DNA from 4 places in the Micromonospora sp. ATLC20 genome. Region 1 is predicted to be linked to each of the others. Evidence: riboswitches for the same ligand, from Rfam matches in the RefSeq annotation. Region 1 holds a riboswitch; each other region holds the start of a gene.

The links. Region 1 has a riboswitch for cyclic di-AMP ahead of AC2CHG_RS15090 (LysM peptidoglycan-binding domain-containing protein). Riboswitches for the same ligand answer to the same signal wherever they lie in the genome.
Region 2: it holds a riboswitch for cyclic di-AMP, as region 1 does, so the genes downstream of both, AC2CHG_RS17075 (coiled-coil domain-containing protein) here and AC2CHG_RS15090 (LysM peptidoglycan-binding domain-containing protein) in region 1, are expected to answer to the same signal.
Region 3: it holds a riboswitch for cyclic di-AMP, as region 1 does, so the genes downstream of both, AC2CHG_RS10415 (C40 family peptidase) here and AC2CHG_RS15090 (LysM peptidoglycan-binding domain-containing protein) in region 1, are expected to answer to the same signal.
Region 4: it holds a riboswitch for cyclic di-AMP, as region 1 does, so the genes downstream of both, AC2CHG_RS13845 (C39 family peptidase) here and AC2CHG_RS15090 (LysM peptidoglycan-binding domain-containing protein) in region 1, are expected to answer to the same signal.

What each region holds. Positions count from the first base shown of each region.
Region 1 is NZ_JBXUOV010000060.1:15,747-20,229, forward strand. Features, by position in the region: gene AC2CHG_RS15075 (SDR family oxidoreductase) at 1-90, opposite strand, end outside; gene AC2CHG_RS15080 (winged helix-turn-helix transcriptional regulator) at 123-599, opposite strand; gene AC2CHG_RS15085 (LLM class flavin-dependent oxidoreductase) at 646-2,208, opposite strand; cyclic di-AMP (ydaO/yuaA leader) riboswitch at 2,380-2,525, shown strand; gene AC2CHG_RS15090 (LysM peptidoglycan-binding domain-containing protein) at 2,524-3,168, shown strand; gene AC2CHG_RS15095 (YbaB/EbfC family nucleoid-associated protein) at 3,354-3,803, shown strand; gene AC2CHG_RS15100 (M4 family metallopeptidase) at 3,939-4,483, opposite strand, start outside.
Region 2 is NZ_JBXUOV010000073.1:22,902-27,384, forward strand. Features, by position in the region: gene AC2CHG_RS17065 (HelD family protein) at 1-1,207, shown strand, start outside; gene AC2CHG_RS17070 (cation diffusion facilitator family transporter) at 1,299-2,213, shown strand; cyclic di-AMP (ydaO/yuaA leader) riboswitch at 2,358-2,488, shown strand; gene AC2CHG_RS17075 (coiled-coil domain-containing protein) at 2,493-3,572, shown strand; gene AC2CHG_RS17080 (SRPBCC family protein) at 3,597-4,049, opposite strand; gene AC2CHG_RS17085 (STAS domain-containing protein) at 4,151-4,483, opposite strand, start outside.
Region 3 is NZ_JBXUOV010000033.1:27,497-31,979, reverse strand. Features, by position in the region: gene AC2CHG_RS10425 (C40 family peptidase) at 1-107, shown strand, start outside; gene AC2CHG_RS10420 (N-acetylmuramoyl-L-alanine amidase) at 178-2,211, opposite strand; cyclic di-AMP (ydaO/yuaA leader) riboswitch at 2,450-2,584, shown strand; gene AC2CHG_RS10415 (C40 family peptidase) at 2,598-3,632, shown strand; gene dcd (dCTP deaminase) at 3,705-4,283, opposite strand; gene AC2CHG_RS10405 (pyridoxamine 5'-phosphate oxidase family protein) at 4,362-4,483, shown strand, end outside.
Region 4 is NZ_JBXUOV010000052.1:345-4,827, reverse strand. Features, by position in the region: gene AC2CHG_RS13855 (CDP-glycerol glycerophosphotransferase family protein) at 1-1,328, shown strand, start outside; gene AC2CHG_RS13850 (alpha/beta fold hydrolase) at 1,366-2,112, opposite strand; gene AC2CHG_RS13845 (C39 family peptidase) at 2,365-3,219, opposite strand; cyclic di-AMP (ydaO/yuaA leader) riboswitch at 3,413-3,555, opposite strand; gene AC2CHG_RS13840 (hypothetical protein) at 3,863-4,483, opposite strand, start outside.

The DNA.
Region 1 (4,483 bases):
GGCACCGCGCGCGGCGAGTTCGGCGGCCAGGTGCCGGCCGAAGCCGCGGTTGGCGCCGGTGACCAGGGCGGTGCTTCCAGCGATCTTCATGTGTTGCTCCGAGGTGTGGTGAGGGAGGGGAGTCAGGCGGACAGCAGGCCCGGACCGGGCAGGACGGCGAGCTCACCGGGCGGTACGTCGTGCCCGGCGTCGCAGCGCAGCCGGGCGTGCACCGGGGCGCCGCACTCGTCGTGGGCCACCCGGACCGCCGGGCCCGCCTCGTCGGCGGCGTACGCGTCGCCCCACTGCCGCAGCGCGACCAGCACCGGGATCAGGTCGCTGCCCTTCGCGGTGAGCACGTACTCGTCGCGGGTGCGCTGCCCGGGCTCGCGGTAGGGACGCCGGTCGAGCAGCCCGTCGGCGACGAGCTGCTTGAGGCGGGCGGCGGCCACCGGCTCGCTGACGCCGACCCGCCGGGCGAAGTCGTCGAAGCGGCGGGTGCCGAACGACGCCTCCCGCAGCAGGAGCAGCGTGGTGCGGTTGCCGACCACCTCCAGTGCCCGGGCGATCGAGCAGTTGGCGGTGGACCAGGAGTCACGCTGCGCGAGGAGGTCCGTCATGGCGCCGACGGTACCCCCTGGCTTAGGGAAGCAGAAGTCAGCTACCTCACAGCTGGCCGGGGAAGAATCCGTGCCGGGCCAGCGGCTCGACGATCTGGTGCTCCTCGTACGACAGGTGCGACAGCAGCGTGTCGGTGAGCAGGTCCACCGCCTCCTGGAGCTGCGTGAAGTCGCCGGGGTGCCGGACCAGCTCGACGAGCGCCCGGTCGACGCTCTCCACCACGCCGTGGATCACCACGTGCTCCTCCTCGAGGCGGTCCAGCACTGCCGCCAGCCCGGCCTCGGAGCGGCGCAGGTGAGGGAAGATCGAGGCGTCCTCCAGCCCGTGGTGCTGGGTGACCATCGTGCAGTACGCCGCGCAGTACGCCCCGAGCGTCCAGTTGTTCTGCCGCATGGTCATCTCGTTGAGGGCGGCCCGCGCCCGGCCCGGCGAGACAGTGCCCTGCTTGACCTGTTCCAGCAGATCGCGCACCTGGGCCAGCTCCTGGCGCAGGTGGTCGTGCACGTCCACCAGATGCTGCCCGGCGGCCTGTCCGCGGGCCGGGTAGACGCGCCCGGCCGGCGGCGGCGGGGCGCTCGGGCGGGTGGACTCGTCCCAGGGGCGGCGCGCGCTCAGGCGTACCCCCGGGTCGGGGGTGGGGGTGACGCCGAGCGTGCTCGGGCCGGCGGCGGCGGTCTGCTCGTCGGCGGCCGTGCGGGTTCCGCCGGCGGGCGCGGTGCGCTCGGCGGCGACCAGCTCCCGCACGGCGGGCGCGACCTCCTGGCCGAAGATCTGGATCGCGCGCGGCTCGTCGCTGCCGAGGATGAACGTGGTGATGCCGTGCTCCAGGGTGAGCCCGGCCAGCTCCTCCACCCACTGCTCCGGCGGCCCGGCCAGGAAACCGGCCGACGAGCGGGCGAACGTGCCGGTCACGTTGAGCATGCGGCGGATCGCGGCCGGGTCGCGCCCGGCGGCCTGAGCGCCCTCGTCGACGAGCGCGTTCAGGGCGGGCAGCTCGTCGGGGCCCTTCGGCAGATACGACAGGGACGGCAGCCAGCCGTCCGCGGCGCGCCCGACCAGGCGCAGCATGCGCGGCTTGTACGCGCCGACCCAGATGCCCACCGGGTGCGCGGGCGCCGGACCGCGCTTGGCGCCGACCACCCGGTAGTGCTCGCCGTCGACGCGGATCATGCCGCGACGGTCGGTCTCCCAGACCTCGCGGATCACCCGGATCGCCTCGTCGAGGGCCTCGACGGCGGCGCCGGGGGACAGGCGTCGCCCGCCCGCCGCCTCGATCGCGTCCCAGAACGCGCCCGCACCGAGTCCCAGCTCGACCCGGCCGCCGGTGAGCAGGTCCAGGCTGGCGACGCTGCGGGCCAGCACCACCGGCTGGCGCAACGGCAGGTTGAGGACGTTTCCGGCCAGGCGGATACGTTCGGTCGCGGCGGCCACGTAGGACATCAGCGTCCAGGTGTCCAGGAAGCCCGGCTGGTACGGGTGGTCCTGGAACGTGAGCAGGTCCAGCCCGACCTGCTCGCAGAGCCGGGCCAGCGCCACCACCTGGTCGGGCTGCCCGGCGGCGGGGGTGATGAAGCCGCCGAAGGTCAGCTCGTGTCCGTGATCGGTCATCCGTCAAGCCCTCCCGTGATCTTGCCTGGCCCTGCCACCGTAGCGCCGCCGCCGGTCGCCCGGCCGGGTGAAGAGCGTCACAAGAAGTAGACGATCGTCACAAATCGCTCCTAGCGTCGGTTTCGTTCGCAGACGCGGACACCGCAGGCCGGAAACGCCAAATCCCGCCGCCGGCCCCGGTAACCGAACCTCGTGCGGGAGCGGGGGAACCACACGTTCCACGGTGCATCGTCACCTCGGGGTGAAGCCGCCACCGGCGGCCGGGCTCCTCGGCCCGAACCCGACAGCTCACCTCGTCGGCGTGGAGGAATCCACATGGCAACTGAATACTCAGCCCGAAGCCGCCGTACCGCTCTCGGAGCGGTCCTGGCCGGCGCCGCCGTCGGCGCCGCTACCCTCTTCGGCCCGGCCGCTCCGGCCAGCGCGGGCGTCAACTGGGACGCGGTCGCGCGCTGCGAGTCAGGCGGCAACTGGAAGATCAACACCGGTAACGGCTACTACGGCGGGCTCCAGTTCTCCCGCACCACCTGGAACGGCTACGGCGGCCAGAAGTACGCCGCGCGCGCCGACCTGGCCAGCCGGTCCGAGCAGATCGCCGTCGCGGAGAAGGTGCTGCGCGGCCAGGGCATCGGCGCGTGGCCGGTCTGCGGCAAGAAGGGCGGCTCGGCCAGCACGGCGACCCGGTCCGAGCGGGCCACCACGAAGGCGGCACCGAGGAAGGCGGCGCCGAAGCGGGCCGCCGCGACGAAGGCCGCGCCGGAACGCGCCACGACGAAGGCGGCGCCGCGGCCGTCGTCCGGCGCCGGGACGTACGTGGTCCGGCGCGGGGACACGCTGTCGGAGATCGCCGTGGCGCAGCGCGTCGACGGCGGCTGGCGTGCCCTGCACGAGCGCAACCGTGCAGTGGTCGGCGACGACCCGGGCCTGATCTTCCCCGGTCAGCAGCTGCGCCTGCGCTGACCTCGTCCGAGCGCCCGGCCGGTTCGCCCCGGCCGGGCGCCCGGCCGTCCGCGACACGCCGCGTGGCCGGTGTCCGGCCTGCTCGCGGCGCCGGGACGCGACCCGGACCGGCCGGTGACGGCGATTCGTCGGAGCCGGTTGCTAGGGTCACGCATGCTCGGCTAAGACGTGAAGAAAGCGCGGATATGACCAACGACCCGTTCTCGGCGGCCGCGAGCATCGACGAGCTGCTGACCCGCACGCAGCAGGCGCTCACCGCGATGCGCTCCCGGGCCTCGGCACACGCCGACGGCGAGCCGGGCGACCTGCTGCTCGCCGAGGGCACTGCAGCCGGCGGCCGGGTCCGCGCGGTCGCCGTCCAGGGTGGCCGGCTCGATTCCGTGACGATCGACCCGGAGCTGGCCGGCGAGCCCCTCGACGTCCTCTGCGGACACCTCGTGACCGCCGCCAACGCCGCGTTGTCCGAGCTGGACGACCGGGTCAGCGCGTCGGCCCGGGCCGACGCCGACGCGCTCGCCGCCCGGCTCGGCAGCATGGGCGACCAGGCCGAGCTGTTCGGCCGCGCGATGCACGAGGCGGCCGCGCGGATCCACCGCGACCGCGGCGCTGGTTCCCGGGCCGGGCGCGCGGTCTGACCCGACCGCACACGCCCCGGCACGACGAGGCGCCGCACCCGCACGCGGCGCCGACCACGCGCGACGCGGCACCGGCCTGACACGACGAGGCGGCCGGCCGCCGGGAGGACGACGACCGGCCGCGCTACGCCACGGTCAGCTCAGGGTGACCGCGGTGTCGTCGACGACGAAGGACGTCTGCAACGAGCTGTCCTCCACGCCGCTGAACGAGATGGTCGCCGTGGTGCCCGCCAGCGACGAGACGTCGAAGGACCGCTGCACGTAGCCGGTGGCCTTGTTCAGGTTTGAGTACGTGGCCAGCGTGGTGCTGCCCGCCTTGACGGTGAGCTTGTCGTACGCGGTGCTGGTGGTCGACTCCGCGCTGTCGATGTGCAGCCAGAAGCTCAACGTCGCCCGGCATCCGGCCGGGATCGTCACCGACTGGCTGAGCGTGTCGGTGTGCGACGAGCCGTACCCGTCCAGCCACGCCTTGTACGAGCCGCCGTGCGCGGCCTGGCCGCTGTCGGTGGTGATGACGCCGGACGAGGCGCTCCAGTTCACGTTGCCCGACTCGAAGCCCGGGTTGGCGAGCTTGTTGCCGGAGCAGCCGCCCGACGGAGGGGTGGTCGTGGTGCTCGGCGTGGGCGTCGGGGTGCCGCCGGAGCAGGTCGGGTCACCGGACTGGGCCGGCACGCTCACCG
Region 2 (4,483 bases), on a different contig from region 1:
CCCCGCCGAGCTGCGCCTGCTCTACCGGGGTGAGCTGCTGCGCCTGGAGCGGCCGGCGCTGGACGCGATCCGGGACCGGACGCTGGCCCGTGGGGCGCGCCGCAACGAGGTGCGCCGGGCGGCGTTCGACGCGGTGCTCGCCGCGCTCTACGCGCAGGCCCGCACGCTGCGGGTGGGACGCCTGCCGGAGCAGCCCGCGTTCGAGGACGAGATCATCGAGCGGCCCGAGTTCCGCGAGTTCCTCAAGGCGTGGTGGCCCCGGCTGCACCCGCGGCACGTGCTGGACTGGCTGGCCCGCCCGGACCGGCTGCGCCGCTACGCCGGGGGGATCCTCTCCTCGGCGGAGATCCGGCTGCTCGGCGACGCCTACCGGACGCTGGCGACCGAGGGGCTGACGGTGGCCGACATCGCGCTGCTGGACGAGCTGGACGCGCTGCTCGGCAAGCCGGTGAAGCGGGCCCGGCCCAAGCGCGACCCGTACCAGCTCGCCGGTGGCGTGCGCGAGCTGAGCACGTACGCCGACCGGCAGCGCGCCGCCCGCGCTGCGGCGCGGGAGCGTCCGGACGACTACCGCGACTACGCGCACGTGGTGGTGGACGAGTCGCAGGACGTCTCGCCGATGCAGTGGCGGATGGTCGGCCGGCGCGGGCGGCTGGCGTCCTGGACGGTGGTCGGTGACCCGGCGCAGACCGCCTGGACCGGCGACCCGCAGGAGCTGGACCGGGCCCGTGACCAGGCGCTGGGCCGGCGCAAGCGGCACCGCTACGAGCTGACCACCAACTACCGCAACTCGGCGGAGATCTTCGCGGTGGCGGCGGCGGAGATCCGCCGCCTCTACCCGGACCTGCCGCTGCCCGACGCGGTGCGGTCCACCGGCGTGCCGCCGGTCGAGCGCACGGTGGCCGCCGCCGACCTGCCGGCGGCCACCGTCGAGGCGGCGGAGGCGCTGCTCGCGCAGGTGGAGGGCACCGTCGGCGTGATCACGCCGGTGCCGCGCCGGGACGAGGTGGCCGGCTGGCTGGGCGGGCTCGGCGCGGGCCGCCTGCAGGTGGTGACCAGCCTGCAGGCCAAGGGCATGGAGTACGACGGCGTGGTGCTGGTGGCGCCGAGCGAGATCCGGGCCGACCCGGGCTCGGGTGTGCGCACGCTGTACGTGGCGCTGTCCCGCGCCACCCAGCGTCTGACCACGCTCGACCCGGTGGGGTGACCGGTCCCGCCGGCACCCACAGTTCACTTGCATACATAGCGATGTGAACATACATTGGGCCTGGCCGGTACGCGGCAGGGAGGGTGTTGGCGTGGGCGCAGGTCATGACCACAGCGGCGCGGTGACAAACGCGGCGCACCGCCACCGGGGCCGCCTCTGGGCCGCTTTCGCGCTGCTCGCCGCCCTGATGGTGGTCGAGGCGGTGGCCGCTTTCACGACCGGATCGCTGGCGCTGCTCTCCGACGCCGGGCACATGTTCACCGACGTCCTCGGCATCGGCATGGCGCTCGCGGCGATCACCGCCACCCGCCGCGCCGGCACCGACCCGCAGCGCACGTTCGGGCTCTACCGGCTGGAGGTGCTCGCCGCCCTCGCCAACGCCGTGCTGCTCGGCGCCGTCGCGATCTACGTCCTGGTCGAGGCGGTACGCCGGTTCGGCGAGCCGCCGGAGGTGCTGGCCGGCCCGATGCTCGTGGTGGCGGTGCTCGGCCTGCTCGCCAACATCGTCGCGTTCGCGCTGCTGCGCGCCGGGTCGAAGGAGAGCATCAACCTGCGCGGGGCGTACCTGGAGGTGCTCGGCGACCTGCTCGGCTCGCTCGGCGTGATCGCCGCCGCGCTGGTCATCGCGGTGACCGACTGGTGGTGGGCCGATCCGCTGGTCGCCGTCGGCATCGGCCTGTTCATCCTGCCGCGCACCTGGCGGCTCGGCCGGGCCGCGCTGCGCATCCTGGTGCAGGCCGCGCCGGAGCACCTCCAGGTCACCGCCGTGCACGACCGCCTGGCCGCCGTACCGGGCGTGGCCGAGGTGCACGACCTGCACGTCTGGACGCTCACCTCGGGCATGGAGGTGGCCTCGGCACACCTGACCACCGACCCGGGCGTGGACCCGGCCGGGGTGCTGGCCGCCGCGCGGGCCGCCCTGCACGAGGACTTCTCCATCGATCACGCCACGTTGCAGGTCGAACCCGGAGCGTCGGCCGGAGTGTGCGGCAAGACCGAGTGGTGATTAGGACACACTTAAATCATTGTGACTAATGTAGTCTTATGTCGGTTTTGCCCCGCCTAGCGGCGTTGCTCGACGGAGCCGCGCCCGGGCAGCGCCGGTAGTCTCGGTCGCGGCCGCACCCGCGGACGCCACCCGGCCCCGGTGGGGCGGCCGTCGCCTAATCGTCCGCAGGGACGAGCCGGGGAACCACGTACGTGGGGTGCATCCGCGTCAGCGGTAGGGATCTTCCGTCCCGAACCCGTCAGCTAACCCGGTCGGCGTTGACGGAAGGACGTGTGAATGCCCCCAGTGGCACCTGTACGACGGACGGCCGCCCGGTTGGCGGCCCTGCTCGTCGCGACGCTGACCCTCGGCGTCGCGACCGTTCCGGTCTCCCCCGCCTCCGCGGCACCGGCGACCGGCCTGCTCGCCGCCGCACCCGGCGGCGACGACGAGGGCGGCACGCCGGAACTGCGCGCCCAGCTCGACGCGGCCAGCAAGGGCTGGCTGGAGGCGAAGGCCGCGCTGAACCGGTCGGTGACCCGCCAGAAGCAACTGAACGACCAGCTCAAGACCGTCGGCGCCGAGCTGGCCGTACGCGACGCCAAGGTCGGCGAGATCGCCGCGGTGGCGTACCGCAACGGCCGCCTGGGCACCGCCGGGGCGCTGCTCGGCAGCAGCAGCCCGGAGGGCTTCATGGACCGGGCCGCCGCACTGGAGCAGGTCGCCGCGCACGAGGACCGTACGCTGCGCGACCTGATCACCACCCGGGACGAGGCCACCCGCACCCGCGCCCAGCTCGACGGGGAGATCCGCGAGCAGCGCAAGCAGGTGACGGTGATGGGCAAGCGCAAGGAACAGGCCGAGCGCGCCCTGGAGGTCGCCAACGACCGCGCCTCGCGCAACAACAGCAGCGGCGGCGGCAGCGTCCAGGGCACCTCCAGCAAGAACGCGAAGCCGGCACCGCGCAACTCGGACGGCTCCTGGCCGTCGGAGTCGTGCAGCGTCAACGACCCGACGCCGGCGAACGGCTGCATCACGCCGCGCACGCTGCACGCTCTGCAACAGGCAAAGGCGGCCGGCTTCACCAGGTACGTCTCGTGCCACCGGCCGAGCGGCTCGGGTGAGCATCCGAAGGGGCGGGCCTGCGACTTCGCCGCGCAGAAGAACGGCTTCGGCGGCGTCGCCTCCGGCGGTGACCGGACGTACGGCAACAACCTGGCCGCGTACTTCGTGCGCAACGCCGACCCGCTCGCCGTGCTCTACGTGATCTGGTTCAAGCAGATCTGGCTGCCCAGCAGCGGGTGGAAGTCGTACAGCGGCGGCAACGGCGACCCGTCCAGCGACCACACCAACCACGTGCACCTGTCGGTGTACTGAGCACGCCCTGCAGGGTCGGCCGGATCAGGCCGGCCGGCCCTCCAGGGTCGCGCCGAGACGCGCCGCCAGGCCCAGGTGAGCTGCCCGGGCCTGGCGGAACGCGTACCCGAACAGCGGCGCCGGCGCGGTGAGCGTGATCTCCACGTCGATGCGTACCGTGCCGTCCGGCTCGTCGCGCAGGCGGGTGTGGTTGCGGACGGTCGTCGCGGGTTGCTGCCGCGCCACTGTGACGACCTCGTCCTCGCTCGCGACGAGCACGTCCGCCTGGTACGTGACCGGGAAGTGCAGCGGGCCGAGTTGCAGCCGGTCGGTGATCGCGTAGCTGGCCAGCGCGCCCGGCCGGGCCGGCAGCTTCCGGACCCGGACGATCAGCGGATGCAGCTCACCCTGGCGACTCAGGTCACCCAGCAGGGCCACCGCTTCGGCCCGGGTGCACCGGGCCTGCACGGTGTAGCTGAAGCTGTCGCTGCTCTGCAAGCGGGCCCCCTCGCCGTCGTGCGTCGCGACGATCGTCCCGTACCGACGCCGGACTGGCAACGGGTAGAAGGTCCCCTGGCCGCAGGGGGTGTGAACGGCGCTCAGGCGCCGGGCAGCACCTCGGGGGTGTCGTCGGCGAACCACGGCTCGGGCGCGCCGAACAGGCCGAGCAGGCCGGTCACCCAGAGCTGCCGGTGCACGAACCGGCTCGGCTCGGTGACCACGAGCTTGACGCCGCTGACCTCGCAGGTCTGGAAGCCCGCGACCATGGCGCTGATACCGACCGAGTCGATGAACGTGACGAGCCGCATGTTCAGCTCGATTCGCGCGGGACGGCCCTTCGCGAGCACCTCGGCGATCGCTTCCCGCACCTCGTACGCGGTGTCGACGTCGATCTCCCCACGGGGCGCGATCTGGACGACACCACCCGGCCG
Region 3 (4,483 bases), on a different contig from region 1:
TCTATCTCGGTAACGGGGTGATGGTGCACGCGCCACGTACCGGTAAACCGGTCCAGGTGTCGAGCATCAGCACCCAGCCGCTCGCCGGCTTCGTCCGGGTCGCCTGACCCGAACCCCTGGCAGCGGAAAGGCCCCCGGTCCACGCGGACCGGGGGCCTTCCCGTGTGCGGTGCCGGGTCAGCGCGGCGTGCCGACCGGGGACGGCAGGACCAGCACGTCGTCCAGGTTCACGAACATGATCCGGTGACCGAACTGGACCTGCACGTAGCGGTTCTTGCCGCGGACCACGGTCCGGTCACCCGGGGCCGAACCGTCGAACGAGACCGCCCGGTAGTACTCGCCGGGCAGCACCCCGCCCACCGCGTACCGCTGGCCGGCGGCGAACGTGTACTGCAGCGGCGAGATGGTCTGGTACGGGATGGTGTCCGGGTAGGCGGCCTGCTCCGGGTAGGCCCGCCCGTACACCGGGATGGTGGCCTTGCCGGGCCGCGGGGTCACCACGAAGCCGGTGGCCCACTTGGCGGTCGGCGCGGAGGCCGGGTTGAGGAACCACGCCTTCTGGCCGAGGTACCAGATCGCCGTCCAGTCACCCTGGCGGCCGGCGAGCGCGTACGTCTGGCCGGCGGAGGCGCGGGCGCCGTGGTCGGAGATGTACATGGTGTCCGGCGTACCGTCCGGGCGCAGCCCGAGGTCGTTGACGAGCGGGGCGTCCGGGCTCGGCGCGGTCCGCAGGATCACCGCGGAGGAACCCCGCGACGGGCACGGCTCGGCCGGCGGCCGGGGCGTCGGGACACCGGGCGGCTGCTGGTTGCAGCCGGTGAACGCCGGCCGGTTGGTGGCGAAGTCCGGGTCGATGGTGACCAGGCCGGTACGGGGCGTGCCGGTGCTGCGGAACGGCGCCTTCATCAGGTCGAAGTAGTGCGACCAGTCCCAGTACGGTCCCGGGTCCCAGTGCATGCCGCCCACGTTGGCGGCGGTGATGCCGGGCACGTTGTCGTGGCCGATGATGTGCTGCCGGTCCATCGGGATGCCGAGCTTCAGCGCGAGGTGCCGCACCAGCTTGGCGGAGGTGCGGTACATCGCCTCGGTGTACCAGGTGCCCTGACCGGCGAAGCCCTCGTGCTCCAGGCCGATGGACTTGGCGTTGACGTACCAGTTGCCGGCGTGCCAGCCGACGTCCTTGGTCTTGATGTGCTGGGCGATGTAGCCGTCCACCGAGCGCAGCGTGTAGTGCCAGCCCAGGTAGTCGGCCCGCTTCACCAGGTCGACGCTCGGGCCGAAGTAGCCCTCGGTGTCGTGGATGACGATGTACTCGATCTTCTGCTGCTTCGGCCGGTCGCCCAGGTCGTGGTTGCCGTAGTCGCCCGGGTCGTCGCTGAGCTGCTCGTACGGCGCGGGGATCCACTCGCAGGCCAGCCGCACCGGGCACTCCAGCCCGTCCGGCCGCTCGGCGTTGCGCAGGCCGAGGCGGGCCAGCCGGGAACGGTCCGGCGTCGCGGCGGTGGCGGCGAGCGTGACCCGCTGGCCGTCGTCGGTGGTCCGGCTGGCGCCCTGGCCGAGCTGGTCGTAGACCTCGTCGGCGAAGGCCGCCGCGGCGTCCGAGGTGTCCGCGCCGGAGTACCGGGCCACCGCGGCGTACCAGGCCGCCGGGTCGGTGCCGGCGCCGACCGGCCCGCCCAGAGCCTTCTGGTACGACGCCAGCAGCGCCGCGCCACCGCGGATGTTCGCGGCCGGGTCGGTGCGCAGCGTGCCCGCGTCGAGCCCGGTGAGCGCGGCGGCGGCGTCGAGCGTCTGGAGCGAGGCGGGCGGCAGCGGGGTCTCCCGCTCCGGCGCGGCGGCGGTGGCCGGGTCGAGCTTCAGCGGCCGGGAGTCGTCGCCGCGCGGGTCCTCGTCCTCGTCGACGTGGGCGCTGCCCGGCATGGCGAGGATGTGCGCGGCGTCGGTCAGGTGCATCGGGCCGTAGCCGCCGCTGGTGCTCGGCTGCCCGGGGTGGGTGTCCCAGCGGGACTCCAGATAGGAGACGCCGAGCAGCACGTTCTGCGGCACGCCGTACTCGGCCGCCGCGGCGGCGTATTGTTGTTGCCTGTCGCTCGCGGGCGCGGACGTGTCCGGCGCGGCGGTCACCGGGCCGGTCGTCGCCAGCGCGGTGGCTGTCGCCACTGCGGCGGCGAGCAGTATCCGTCTGCCCGACGGCGGGGCGGAGAGGTGCATCGAACCTCCTGGACAGGGATGGGGGTCACTGCGTCTCCACCCTCACTCCGCACACCCACGGGGGTCAATACCTTTCCAGTGAGTAATCAGCCTTGAAAGAAAATTTCACCTCCGACCTGGGTGCGGCCCGTCATCGCGTACGGAGTGTCACGCCGCTGGAAGTTGCGGATCGATAACGGTGGTCCCTACTCTGGTGAATCGTCGGCCGCACGTCTCACCGTCCAACCCGGTCGGTGACGGTCCGACACCGCCGAGTCGCCTCCGGGCGAGCCGGGGAACCAGGTACCTGGGGTGAATCCGCAGCGATGCGGTAGGGCGGCTCCCTTCCCGCCCGAATCCGTCAGCTAACCCGGTAGGCGGTACGGAAGAAGGAGTACGGACGCCCGGTGGCACTCCATGCCCCGCGGCCGTCGTCGAGCCGGTCGGTCGACCGGTCCACGGCTGTGCCGCGTACCCGCTGGTCCCGCTTCACCACAGCCCTCGCCGCCCTCGTCGGCACCGCAGTCGTCCTGACCGGCGGCGCCACGGCGGCACACGCCGAACCCTCGGTCGCCGAGATCGAGGCCCAGATCGACCGCGACTGGAACAAGCTCGAACCGGTCATCGAACAGGTGAACGCCGTACGCGAGCAGCTCGCCGCGCGGCGCAAGCAGGCCGACGTGCTCGGCCGGCAGATCGCACCCCTCCAGGCCCGGGTGGACGCCGCACTCGGTCAGGTCGGCGGGCTCGCCGCCGACGCCTACAAGGGCGACAACCTCTCCACAGTGAACGCGCTGCTGGGCAGCCGCTCACCCGGTGACCTGGTCACCGGCCTGGAACTGCTCGACCGCTTCGCGCACCGCCAGCACGAGCAGGTGCGCTCCGTCGCCGCGCTGCGCGACGAGCTGGCGGCGAAGAAGAAGCCGCTGGACGAGATGATCGCCGGGCTGGCGCGTACCGAGGCCCAGCTCGCGGCGAAGAAGAAGCAGATCGACGCCGAGATCGCCAAGTTGGAGAAGCTGCGGCTCAAGGTGTACGGCAAGGGCGGCGGCGGCCCGCTGCGCCCGGCGCCGTGCCCGGCCGGCTACCCCGGCGGCCCGGCCGGTGCGGCGGTCAAGTTCGCCTGCGCCCAGATCGGCAAGATCTACGTCTGGGGCGCGGCCGGGCCGGACCACTTCGACTGCTCGGGCCTCACCATGGCGGCTTGGGCCAAGGGCGGCGTCTCGCTGCCGCACAGCGCACGCCAGCAGCACGGCGTGACGAAGCGGATCAGCCGGGCCGAGCTGCGCGCCGGTGACCTCGTCTTCTACTACGGCGACCTGCACCACGTGGCGATGTACGTGGGCGACGGCTGGGTGGTACACGCCTCCCAGTCCGGCAAGCCGATCACCATGAAGCGGGTCGACGACGGCGACATCAACAGCTACGGCCGTCCCGGCTGAGGTGTAAGGAAGGGCCCCCCTCTTAACGCCTCCGGTAGAGGAGGGGGCCCCTATTAACAACTGCGGGTGCCGTCAGCGCGTCGGCCAGGTGCGCCAGCTCTGCCAGGACCGGCTCGGCGTCGGACCGCGCTGCCCCTGGTAACGCGAGCCGTAGACGGCCGAGCCGTACGGGTGCTCGGCCGGCGAGGAGAGCCGGAAGATGCAGAGCTGCCCGATCTTCATGCCCGGCCAGAGCGTGATCGGCAGGTTCGCCACGTTCGACAGCTCCAGCGTGACGTGGCCGGAGAAGCCGGGGTCGATGAAACCTGCTGTCGAGTGGGTCAGCAGCCCCAGCCGCCCCAGGCTCGACTTGCCCTCCAGCCGGCCGGCGAGCTGGTCACCCAGCGAGATCACCTCAAGCGTGGAGGCGAGCACGAACTCGCCCGGGTGCAGCACGAACGGCTGCCCCTCCGGCACCTCCACCATCGACGTCAGGTCGTCCTGCTGCACCGACGGGTCGATGTGTGTGTAGAGGTGGTTGTTGAAGACCCGGAACAGCCGGTCCAGGCGTACGTCGATGCTCGACGGCTGCACCAGCGTGGGCTCGAAGGGCTCCAGCGCGAGCGTGCCGGCCTTGATCTCGGAGATCAGGTCGCGGTCGGAGAGCAGCATCGGAACACCATAGCGACCGGTACGGGTGACCTGCGTGTCGCACTACATCTTCGTACACGTGTTCGATAGAGTGTCCACATGGCTTCCTGGTCCGAATTCGCCGCCGACGAGCCCCGCCTCGCCGACGAGATCCGCCTCCTGATGCAGCAGTACGGGCCGGGCTTCGGCTACCTCGCCACGGTCCGCGCCGACGGTGGCCC
Region 4 (4,483 bases), on a different contig from region 1:
TCCGCACGTGGACACCAGTGGTCGCCGCCCGGCTCGGCGACGCGCTGCTGGTGCTGCTCGCCGTGGTGGCGCTCGCCGCCGCCCTGACGCTGCCCGCCTGGACCGCGCTGGTCGCCGCGCTGCTGGTCGGCGCCGGATGCGGGGCGGTCGCGCTGGACCTCGCCCGGCGCCGGTTCCGGCCACCAGCCGGAGGTGGACCGGTCGGCCGGGCGCTGCGCCGCCACCAGCCCGAGTTCGTGCTGCACTTCTCCGCCCCGCCCGGCTCGGAGTACCAGGTCACCATGTGGCTGCCGTACCTGGAACGAATCGGCCGCCCATTCATGGTGGTGCTGCGCGAGCCGGAGCTCCTGCCCGCGGTGGCCGCCGCCACCCGCGCCCCGGTGGTCCTCTGCCCCACGCTGAAGGCGCTGGACGAGGCGCTGGTGCCCAGCCTGCGGGTCGCGTTCTACGTCAACCACGGCGCGAAGAACGCCCACCTGATCCGGTTCAGCCGGCTCACCCACGTGCAGCTGCACCACGGCGACAGCGACAAGGCCCCCAGCGCCAACCCGGTCTCGGCCATCTTCGACAAGATCTTCGTGGCCGGGCAGGCCGCGATCGACAGGTACGCCCGCGCCGGCGTGGAGATCCCCGCCGACAAGTTCGTCGTGGTCGGCCGCCCCCAGGTCGAGGCCATCGAGGTACGCCGGGAGCCGGTCACCCCGTCGGCGCACCCGACGGTCCTCTACACCCCGACCTGGACCGGGCACCACGCCGACGCCAACTATTGCTCACTGCCGGTGGCCGAGACGCTGATCCGCCGGCTGATCGACAGGGGTGCCGTGGTGATCCTGCGCGCCCACCCGTACACCGGCAAGAACCCGGCCTCGGCCCGCCAGCTCGCCCGGCTCACCGAACTGCTCGCCGCCGACCGGGCCAGGACCGGCCGGCCGCACCTGTTCGGCGCCGCCGCGAGCCGCGAGCTGACGCTCACCGAGTGCGTCAACCGCGCCGACGCGCTGGTCTCCGACGTCTCCGGGGTCATCTCCGACTGGCTGTATTCCGGCAAGCCGTACGCGGTCACCGACACCGGCGCCGACGGTGAGCACTTCGTCGAGCGGTTCCCGCTCGCCGCGTCCGGCTACGTGCTGCGGCGCGACATGTCCAACGTGGACGAGGTGCTCACCGACCTGCTGGACGCCGACCCGAAGGCGGCACAGCGCTGGGCGGCACGTACCCGTTACCTGGGCGACTTCCCCGCCGACGCCTACGCCGAGGCGTTCCTCACCGCCGCCCGCCGGGAGCTGGAGCCCGACTGGGCGGTCCCGGGGCCACGCGCGGCCGGCTAGAAGCGCGAGCCGGCCCGTCGCGGGCCGGCTCGCCCGTTCAGAGGTACGGGTCGAGCAGGGCGAGCACCGCCTCCGGGTCCTCGACGTGCGCGTTGTGGCCCAGCCCGGGCAGCGTCGCCACCGGCACGCCCAGTTCCTTGAGCTGCGCGTCGGTCACCATCGGGTCCGCCTCGCCGCGGGCCAGCAGCACCGGCACACCGGTGGCCGCCAGCAGCACCGGCAGCCGGGGCTCCCCGACCGCGAACGCGGCCGGGTCCATCGCGAGCCGCCAGCGGCCGTCCTCCCGCCGCAGTCCCGCGTCCACCACCGGGTGGTCCGGGGCGAACAGCCCGGCGAGCCCTGATACCCGCAGGTAGCGCCGGGCCGCCTCGTCACGGGTGGCGAACCAGGTGACCGGCCGGGCGGCCAGTTCCGCCGACTTCGCCAGCTCGGCCGGAGACCAGACCGCCTTGATGCCGAGCCCGACCACCGCGTCGACCGGAAGCCCGCGCTGCCGGGCCGCGAGCGCCAGCGCCACCACCCCGCCGAGCGAGTGCCCGAGCAGCACCAGCCGGTCGTCGGGGCCGAGCCGCACCGGCCCGAGCCCGTCCACCACGCGCTGGGCCAGGGCCTCGAACGAGTAGCCGGGCAGCGGCGGCGACCAGCCGTGACCGGCCAGGTCGGGGGCGAGCCAGCGGCCGGGCCAGCGGCGCTCCAGCAGCGGCGCCCAGGGCAGCCACACCTCGCCGGTGGCACCCATGCCGTGCAGGAGAATCAGGTGCCGCTTCCCCGTCGCATCGCCCATTGGCGCAGTCTGCCACCGCCCGCCCCGGACACGCGAGACCGAACCCCGCCGAACCCCTCGCCGCGGCTCCGGCCACCCACACTCCGCACTCACCCTCGATCTTGGAGTTGTGGCACCTTCCATAGCGGGCGAGCCGGGCATACTGGGTGCCACAAGTCCAAGATCGGCGCGCCAAGACGGCGTGAGGGCGGGGGCGGGACGAGGAAGGCCGGCGCCCCGGGTGGGGTGCCGGCCTTCGGGTGTGCGGGACGGTCAGGCGGAGTAGCCGCGGCTGGCGATCCAGTGCGCCAGGTCGATCGTGGTGACCCAGTACGACGGCAGCGACGGGTCGGCCGAGTCGGCGATCCGCACGGTCCGGCCGTCGTCCTTGTAGCCGACCACGGCGACGTAGTGGCCGCCCGGGAACGAGTGCCAGCCGCCGTTGGTGTCGGTGGCCGTACCGGCGACGTTCGCGACGACCCCGCGGCCGTTGCTGATCGCCTCGACCACATCGGCCTGGAGGCGGTCCATCTGGGCCGGGGTGGCAGTGCCGGGAATCATGCGGGTCCGGTACGGGTTGCCCTTGACCTGCTGGTTGAGCACCCGGGTGGTGTCCTCGGCCGAGTTGGTGCCCATCTCGGTGGTGCCGAGGGGGCCGGCGAGCGCGTCCTGGCTGCGCTCGATGCCGGCGGCGCTGAGCGCGTTGCGCACCGCGGCCGGGCCGCAGTAGAAGTAGTTGATCTGCGCCTGGTAGTCGTAGTCGAGCGACTTGCTCGACGGCGGCTTCGGCTTGGCCTTGGGCGTGGTGTCCGGATCGGCAGCGGCCTTCGCGGACGGGGAGGCGCTCGGCGACGCGCTGGGCGAGGCGGAGGCACTGGACGACGCCTGCGGCACGGCGATGCGGGCCTCGCTGCGGCTGGCGGGCTGCTCGCCGAGACGGGCGGAGCCGAGGTCGGCGACCGCGGCGGTGTTCTCCTGGACCGGGGCGTCGTCACCGGCGGTGGCGACGGTTCCGGCACCGGCGGCCAGCACGAGCGCGGCGGCCGATCCGGCGATGATCTGGTACGGGCGTTCGGTGACGATCCGTCGCAGCTGACGCTTCAGGTGGTGCTTCACAAAATCCTCCACGGGGCGTGAGCGGCACACACCGGCCCGGCACGCGGAGGAACTCACACGTGCTGGCGGGGCCGGATGGCCGGGGGATCGGGAACGCCCGTGATGCCGGGCGCCCAGGGGGCGGTTGCCGGTCGCGCGTCAGGCGCGCGCGGGCACCGCTTCGCCGTGGAGGCGGGGGGACGATCGAGGGGTGGGCAAGAGGGGTTACTCCTTCCGTGGCCGCCGACCGGGTTAGCTGACGGATTCGGGCGGGAAGTACGCCCTACCGCAGGCCGTCGGCCCGCGGATTCACCCCGATGGTGCTCATGGGTCCCCGGTTCGTGGAACACGATTAGGCGGGTCGGCGCGGCGTCGCCGTCGGCGATCGATTACCGCATCGGACGCGCCGACACTACCGGTGGGTATGTCCCCTGCCAAGCGCTCCCACCTGCGTAAACGTGATCCGCGGTAACGGATTTCGGAACACCCGGTTACTGACTTCGCTCAATGGGACAAGCAGTTTCGACGGCGCCCGGCGGCGGAAAGCGGACAGACGGCGAGCACCCGACCGGCAATCGCGGGACTCGATGACCCGTTCTGCGCCCGGCGCCCGTTTCGACGGCCCGGGTGACCGGGCTCACCACATTCCGGGTAACGATTCGGTCGAGACGAGACCTCAGCCGACCCGGGCCGGGCGCCAGCGGGCGTTACGGACCGTCGCGGCCACCGGCACGGCGCTCGCCGTCGCGCTCCGGTACGCCGGGGCGGGCCGCAGCGCCGCAGTGGCCGCGTACGCCTCGGCGGCGAGCGTCCGGGCGGCCTCGGCGGCCAGTTCGGCGTCCCGCCAGGCCGACCGCTCCCGCGCGGCGGCGCTCTCCCATCCGGCCCGGCGCCCGTCCCGGACGGTACGGGCCAGCATGATCTCCTGCTCGGCCGGGTGCCGGCGCGGATCCCACCCGTTGCGGCGCGCCAGCACGTCGGCGAGCTGACGGGCGGTCAGGTCGCCCCGCCAGTGCGCCGTCATGGCGGCGTGGTGCAGCCAGCGCTCCCGGGCCGCGTACTCGGCAGGGGTGCGCGGCGTGCGCGGGGCGGGCAGCGCGGCGGCACCGGCGAAGCGGCGGGCGGCGGCGTCCGCCTCGTCGTACGCGGTCCAGGCCCGGTCCGCCTCGTCCTGCGCGGCCAGCCACCGCTCCCGGCGGCGACGGGCCGTCTGGGCGGCTCCGGCTGCGGCCACCGCCACCTCCTCGGCGTACCGGATCAGGTCGTCGTGGCGGGCGGCGTCGGCGTCGGCCGGTTC